One region of the Streptomyces sp. NPDC002787 genome, then DNA from elsewhere that is predicted to be linked to it. Evidence: riboswitches for the same ligand, from Rfam matches in the RefSeq annotation. Region 1 holds a riboswitch; the other holds the start of a gene.
What was found. Region 1 has a riboswitch for glycine ahead of gcvP (aminomethyl-transferring glycine dehydrogenase). Riboswitches for the same ligand answer to the same signal wherever they lie in the genome.
Positions count from the first base shown of each region.

Region 1 (3,554 bases):
CGGCGCCGCCGAGATCGGCCCCACGCCCGTCTCGGGGCCGGCCGCGGGCTGCAGCGGGTGGTTCGGCAGATAGGGCGCCAGGTGCTCGCGCACCGCCACCGGCCCGACCCCGGGGCCGCCGCCACCGTGCGGGATGCAGAAGGTCTTGTGCAGGTTCAGGTGCGAGACGTCCCCGCCGAAGCGGCCCGGCTTGGCGAGCCCCACCAGCGCGTTGAGGTTGGCACCGTCCACGTACACCTGACCACCGGCGTCGTGCACCTGCGCGCAGATGTCGGCGACGTGCTCCTCGAACACACCGTGCGTCGACGGATACGTGATCATCAGCACGGACAGCTCGTCACGGTACTGCTCGATCTTCGCCCGCAGATCCTCGACGTCGATCTCACCGTCCTCGGCGGTCCGCACGACGACGACCTTCATGCCCGCCATGACGGCGCTCGCGGCATTGGTGCCGTGCGCGGAGGACGGGATGAGACACACGATCCGCTGCTCGTCACCGTTGGCCCGGTGATACCCGCGTACGGCCAGCAGCCCGGCCAGCTCTCCCTGCGAGCCAGCGTTCGGCTGCAGCGACACCTTGTCGTACCCGGTGGCCTCCGCCAGCCGCTCCTCCAGCTCACGGATGAGCGTGAGGTACCCCTGCGCCTGCCCGGCGGGCGCGAACGGGTGCAGCTGCCCGAACTCCGGCCAGGTCACCGGCTCCATCTCGGTGGTCGCGTTGAGCTTCATCGTGCACGAGCCCAGCGGGATCATGCCCCGGTCCAGCGCGTAGTCCCGGTCGGCGAGCCGGCGCAGATAGCGCAGCATCGCGGTCTCGGAGCGGTACTCGTGGAACACCGGGTGCGTGAGGTAGTCGTCAGACCGAAGCAGCGCCTCGGGCAGCGTGTCCTCGGCGGCGGCGTCGAGGGCCTCCACGTCCCCCTGCACCCCGAACGCTGTCCACACGGCGCCCAGCTGCGCCCGCGTCGTGGTCTCGTCGCAGGAGATCGACACGAGGTCGCCGTCCACGAGGTGCAGGTTCACGCCATGTTCGCGCGCCGCCGCCACGACCTCACCGGCCCGCCCCGGCACCCGCACGGTGAGCGTGTCGAAGTACGCGCCGTGCACGACCTCGATCCCCCCGGCCGCGAGACCGGCGGCGAGCACGGTGGCGTACCGATGCGTACGCCGGGCGATGGTCCGCAGCCCCTCCGGCCCGTGGTAGACGGCGTACATCCCGGCCATCACGGCGAGCAGCACCTGAGCCGTACAGATGTTGCTGGTCGCCTTCTCCCGGCGGATGTGCTGCTCCCGCGTCTGCAGGGCGAGCCGGTACGCCTTGTGTCCGTCCGCGTCCACGGAGACCCCCACGAGCCGCCCGGGCAGGCTGCGCGCGAACTTCTCCCGTACGGCCATATAGCCCGCGTGCGGCCCGCCGAAGCCCATCGGCACGCCGAACCGCTGCGTCGTCCCCACCGCGATGTCCGCACCCAGCTCACCGGGCGACACCAGCAGCGTGAGGGCGAGCAGATCCGCGGCGACGGTGACGAGCGCGCCGAGTTCGTGCGCCTGCCCGATGACCGGCTTCAGGTCGCGTACGACACCGGAGGCGCCCGGGTACTGCAGCAGCACGCCGTTGATCTCGCGCGAGGCGACGTCGGCCGGGATCCCCTCGCTCAGGTCGGCGACGACGACCTCGACGCCGGTCGGCTCGGCACGCGTCTCGATCACGGCGATCGTCTGCGGCAGCGCGTCCGTGTCGACGAGGAAGAGCCCCTTCTTGTTCTTCCCCATACGACGCGACAACGCCATGGCCTCGGCGGCGGCCGTGCCCTCGTCGAGCAGGGAGGCCCCGGAGGTGGGCAGACCGGTCAGGTCGGCCACGACGGTCTGGAAATTGAGCAGCGCTTCGAGCCGCCCCTGGGAGATCTCGGGCTGATACGGCGTGTAGGCGGTGTACCAGGCCGGGTTCTCCATGACATTCCGCAGAATGACGGGCGGGGTGAAGGTCCCGTAGTACCCGAGCCCGATCATCGACCCGAGCACCTGGTTGCGATCGGCGAGCGAACGCAGCTCGGCGAGCACCTCGGCCTCGGTACGGGCGTCCGGCAGATCCAGCGCCTCGGCGTTCTTGATCACATCCGGGACCGCGGCGGCGGTCAGCTCGTCGAGCGAGCCGTACCCGACGTGCGCGAGCATCTTGGCCCGGGCCTCGACGTCTGGTCCGATATGGCGCCGCTCGAAGGGGATTCCCTCTTCGAGCTCGGAGAGCGGAGTGCGATGGGCGGTCATTGCGGAGGCCTCCTGGTCTGACGCGACCTTCGAGGGGCACCACGGCACGGGTGCCCCGACGGCCTCCCCCTCTGTCATCTCAACCTGAGAGCTTCACCGGTCCGGTACGAACCGGTTTTCACCGTCGGTGAGAGCGGAAGCCGTGACACCCGCCCTGCTTTCCAGAGTGACCTCGTCCGTGCGGTACGTGAGCCTGAGAGATTCCGGGGAGGATTTGCTCCTTCGGCGCCTCCGGATGGTGTCCGGAGGACTCTCCCGCACGGGGTCAGCAGCCGTTGCCAGCGTATCAGCGCGGGCCCCGCACGGGTCTTCGAGTGGCCGCCTTCCCCAAAGTGCCTTTTCGTAGTGGTGAGGAATGATTTGCGACTCCTCTGCGACCACCTGGAGGGCCCGTGCAGACCGACATCGATCCGCGCCACCTGATCGGCCGCAAGGCGTTCGACCGCAAGGGCAGCAAGATCGGCACGGTCGACGAGGTCTATCTCGACGATGCCACCGGCATCCCCGAGTGGGCCGCGATACGCATGGGCCTCTTCGGCCGCGACGCCTTTGTCCCCCTGGAGCCCAGCGAACTGATCGAAGGCACCCTCCGCGTCCCCTTCGACCGAGCCCTCATCAAGGACGCCCCCGACTTCGGCGTAGGCCGCCACCTCTCCCCCGAACAAGAACTGCAGCTCTACCACCACTACGGCCTCGACATAGCCCCGCCCCCACCCGTGGACCACGACATCGGCAACGTCTCAGGCCACGAAGACCCCTGACAGAACGCCCCCACCGCAGACGCCGCCCCAGGCCCCCCGCGCCCGGCACATCTCCTGCCGTCGTACTCCTCGCCTAGAACGCCGCCCGCCACCGCCCTACACCCTGCGAACCTCTCGACGCCGCTGCTCACGCCCCTCGCACTGCCGGCCCCTTCGTCCACACCCTTTCTCCTGCCCGCCACCTCGATCCCGCCGCAACGGCACCCCACCACGACAGCGGCGAATAGCGGTCCCTGGCGGCCTCAGCCCCGCACCACCCCACCCTGCACCAGTGGCAACGGCTCCGCCGGCTCCAACCCCGGATCGTCCGTCCTGAAGGTCCGCACCCGCCCGGGCTCCCGGTCCTCCGGTCTCTCGAACCGCACCGTCACCCGCCCCAGCCCACTGCCCTGCACCCACCCATGCCCGTACTCGGCATGCCGTACATCCTGCCCGGCCCTCCACTGCCGCTCCCCGCCCGCACGCACCTCCACCACAGCCACCTCCGTGGCGGGGCCAGCCTCCTCCTCCCCAAGATCCGGC
Region 1 covers NZ_JBSFVC010000069.1:5,943-9,496, forward strand. The annotation lists gene gcvP (aminomethyl-transferring glycine dehydrogenase) at 1-2,271, opposite strand, end outside; glycine riboswitch at 2,443-2,539, opposite strand; gene ACWD26_RS43320 (PRC-barrel domain-containing protein) at 2,664-3,032, shown strand; gene ACWD26_RS43325 (DNA polymerase IV) at 3,275-3,554, opposite strand, start outside.

Region 2 (3,554 bases), on a different contig from region 1:
GCGTCGACGGCGGCGGCGACGTCCGGGTCCAGCTCGTGCAGGGGCGTGTTCAGAAGCGACATGCGTACGACCTCGTCATCTCAGCCGGCGGTGTGGGCGACGTACTCGTCGGCGGAGAGCAGATCGTCCGGCTCCTCCGCGACACGTACCTTGAACAGCCAGCCGCCCTCGAAGGGGGCGGTGTTCACCAGCGACGGGTCGTTGACGACATCCTCGTTGATCTCGGTGACCTCACCGGAGACCGGCGAGTACAGGTCGCTGACCGACTTCGTGGACTCCAGTTCGCCGCAGGTCTCGCCCGCGGTCACCGTGGAGCCCACCTCGGGGAGCTGGGCGTAGACGACATCACCGAGCGCGTTCGCCGCGAACTCCGTGATGCCGACCGTCGAGACGCCGTCCTCGGCGCCCGACAGCCACTCGTGCTCCTTGCTGTAGCGCAGCTGCTGGGGGTTGCTCATGGCCTGAATTCTCCTGTACGCGGGGGAGTGGTGATGAAAGGGGGGACTGCTGGAACCACTGTTGAGCAGCGCGGATGTGCCCAGTGTCACTCTCGGGGTCCGCACGGGTGCCGCTCGCGAACGACGGCCGTTCGAACGACTACGAAGGTGTCACTTCCGCCGCTTGTAGAACGGCAGCGCCACGACCTCGTACGGCTCGTGGCTGCCCCGGATGTCCACGCCCACTCCCGCCGTGCCCGGCGCGGAGTGCGCGGCGTCGACGTACGCCATGGCGATCGGCTTGCCCAGGGTGGGGGAGGGCGCCCCGGAGGTGACCTCGCCGATCACCTTGCCGTCGGCGACGACCGGATACCCGGCGCGCGGCACCCGGCGGCCCTGGGCGACCAGCCCGACGAGGACGCGCGGCGGGTTCGTCTCGGCCCTGGCGGCGGCCTCGGCGAGCGCCGTACGCCCGACGAAGTCGCCCTCCTTCTCGAACTTCACCACGCGGCCGAGCCCGGCGTCGAAGGGCGTCAGCGCGGTGGACAGCTCGTGCCCGTACAGCGGCATCCCCGCCTCCAGGCGCAGCGTGTCCCGGCAGGACAGCCCGCAGGGCACCAGGCCGACGCCCTCGCCCGTTTTGGTCAGCGCCTGCCACAGCTCGACGGCGTGCTCCGGCCGCACGAACAGCTCGAAGCCGTCCTCGCCGGTGTACCCGGTGCGCGCGATCAGCGCGGGGACCCCGGCGACCGTGCCGGGCAGCCCCGCGTAGTACTTCAGACCGTCGAGACCGGCGTCGGTCAGTGCTTTGACGATCCCCGGCGACTCGGGGCCCTGCACGGCGAGCAGCGCGTACGCGTCCCGGTCGTCCCGCACCTCGGCGTCGAACCCGGCGGACCGCTCGACGAGCGCGTCCAGCACCACCTGGGCGTTGGAGGCGTTCGCGACGACCATGTAGTGCGCGGACCCGGCCTCGGTCTCCGCCAGCCGGTAGACGATCAGGTCGTCGAGGATGCCGCCGTCCTCGCGGCAGATCATGGTGTAGCGGGCGCGGCCGGCCTTGACACCGCCGATGTCGCCGACGAGGGCGTAGTCCAGCAGCTCGGCCGCCTGCGGGCCGGTGACGGTGATCTCGCCCATGTGGGAGAGGTCGAAGAGGCCGGCCTTGGTGCGGACGGCGTTGTGCTCGTCGCGCTCGGAGCCGTAGCGCAGGGGCATGTCCCAGCCCGCGAAGTCGGTCATCGTCGCGCCGAGCGAACGATGCAGGGCATCGAGCGCGGTACGGCGCGGTTCGGCGAGGGGGCTACTGTTCATCGGTTCTGCTCCCAGGGCATGACGCATGACAGGCGAGGAAAGTCCTCCCCATCTGTCATCGGAACCTGAGAGGTTCACCACGACCGTACGTACCGGTGGTCGTGACTTGCACCGTGGGTGGAGCCGCCCCCTCCGGAGGAGAGGTGGGCCCGCTTTTCAGATGTGCCTCGCCCGCGCGGTATCTGGGCCTGAGAGATTCAAGGGAGGGACTTGCTCCTTCGGCGCCCCAGCGAACGACTGCTGAGAGCTCTCCCGCGCGGATTCAAGCGGCCGGTATGCAGTTGGCGCGCACATCATTGCACGCATCGACGCGGCACGGCAGGGGGACCTTTCTCAGGTGGGGGACAGCGACCACAGGGCGACACGGCGGTCCGTAGCACTCTTGTGGCAGTACGAGGACTGAACCAGGAGGGATCGGGCATTACCTTCTCTTTACAGTCTGTGGGGATGGGACCTCCATACCCTTGGGGAGGACGATCACGGTGAACAGGACCACGGCGTACGCGACGACCTCGGGCGTCGCGCTGCCCAAGCAGCCCGTCGTACCGGTGGGTGAGGCGTGCGGCCCGTTCCCGAGGGCGGTCGTCCGCGACCTCAGGGAGCGTGCCGGGCGCAGTCCCCACGAGCTGTCCTTCGGACCACGCGACCTGGTGGTGGTCACCGGGCTCCCCGGCAGCGGAAAGTCGACGCTGATGAGGCGCGCCGTGCCGGGTCCGAGGATCGACTCCCAGGACACGCGCGACCGCTTCGACGCGCGCTTCGCCCGTCATCTGCCGTACGCCGTCTACCGGCCCTTCGTGCGCCTCGCCCACTACGCGGGGCTGCGGCGCGCCCTCCGTTCGGGGGAGGGCGTCGTCGTGCACGACTGCGGGACGCAGGCGTGGGTGCGGGCGTGGCTCGCGCGCGAGGCCGAGCGGCGGGGCGGCACCCTGCATCTGCTGTTGCTCGACGTCACACCCGATGAGGCGCGCGACGGGCAGCGGGAGCGGGGGCGGGGGGTGTCGCGGTACGCGTTCGCCCGGCACAGAGGTGCCATGACGCGGCTGCTGCGGGCGGTGGAGAAGGGGCGGCTGCCGCAGGGGTGCGGGGCGGCGGTGCTCATCGATCGGGCCGCGGCCGATGTCCTGAAGCGGATCGACTTCGCGAAGTGAGATTTCGGGGATGAGCTCTGGGGGTGAGTTCTCGGGGGAGCGCGGGGGTGTGGTGTGTGGCGGGCCGCGGGCCCGTGGGGGTCGCTCGCGCGGTTCCCCCTGCCTCTGAAGGGGCGCGCCCCTGCCCCGGAAGCAATTAAGGTGCAGGGACAACAGCATCACGGAGCAAAGCGGTAGGCAGCAGATGGACTTCCCGGCGGACTTTCCGGCACAGGCGTATCCCCAAGGGCACGGCGGGTGGCCCGGCAATGAGCTGGAGGAGGTGCTGTCCGCGTCTCTCGGGGTGCCCACGGCCGGGGCGCGGATCGTGGAGGTGCTGGCCCGCAGCTTCGTGTGGGTGCCGCTGCCGGAGGGCGGCGGTCCGCAGAGCGGTCAGCTCGATCTGCCCACGATGGAGCTCGGCGGGCAGGCGTACGTGCCGGTCTTCAGCTCCGAGGAGCAGTTCCGCCAGGTCGTCGGCAACCACATGTCGTACACGATCGCGCCGGCCGTCGAGTTCGCGCGCGGGCTGCCCCCGCAGATCGGCCTCGCCCTGAACCCGGACGGTGTCGTGGGCATCCCGCTGCCGCCGCCCGCCGTGGCCGAGCTGTGCCGGGCCGGGCGGACCCCGCTGGACGGGTCGGCGAACGGCGCCCGGGTGCGGCTCTTCGAG
Region 2 covers NZ_JBSFVC010000042.1:3-3,556, forward strand. The annotation lists gene gcvH (glycine cleavage system protein GcvH) at 81-458, opposite strand; gene gcvT (glycine cleavage system aminomethyltransferase GcvT) at 609-1,751, opposite strand; glycine riboswitch at 1,918-2,016, opposite strand; gene ACWD26_RS38720 (AAA family ATPase) at 2,234-2,902, shown strand; gene ACWD26_RS38725 (enhanced serine sensitivity protein SseB) at 3,087-3,554, shown strand, end outside.
Region 2: linked by a shared signal. The riboswitch ahead of gcvT (glycine cleavage system aminomethyltransferase GcvT) and the one ahead of gcvP (aminomethyl-transferring glycine dehydrogenase) in region 1 are both predicted to bind glycine.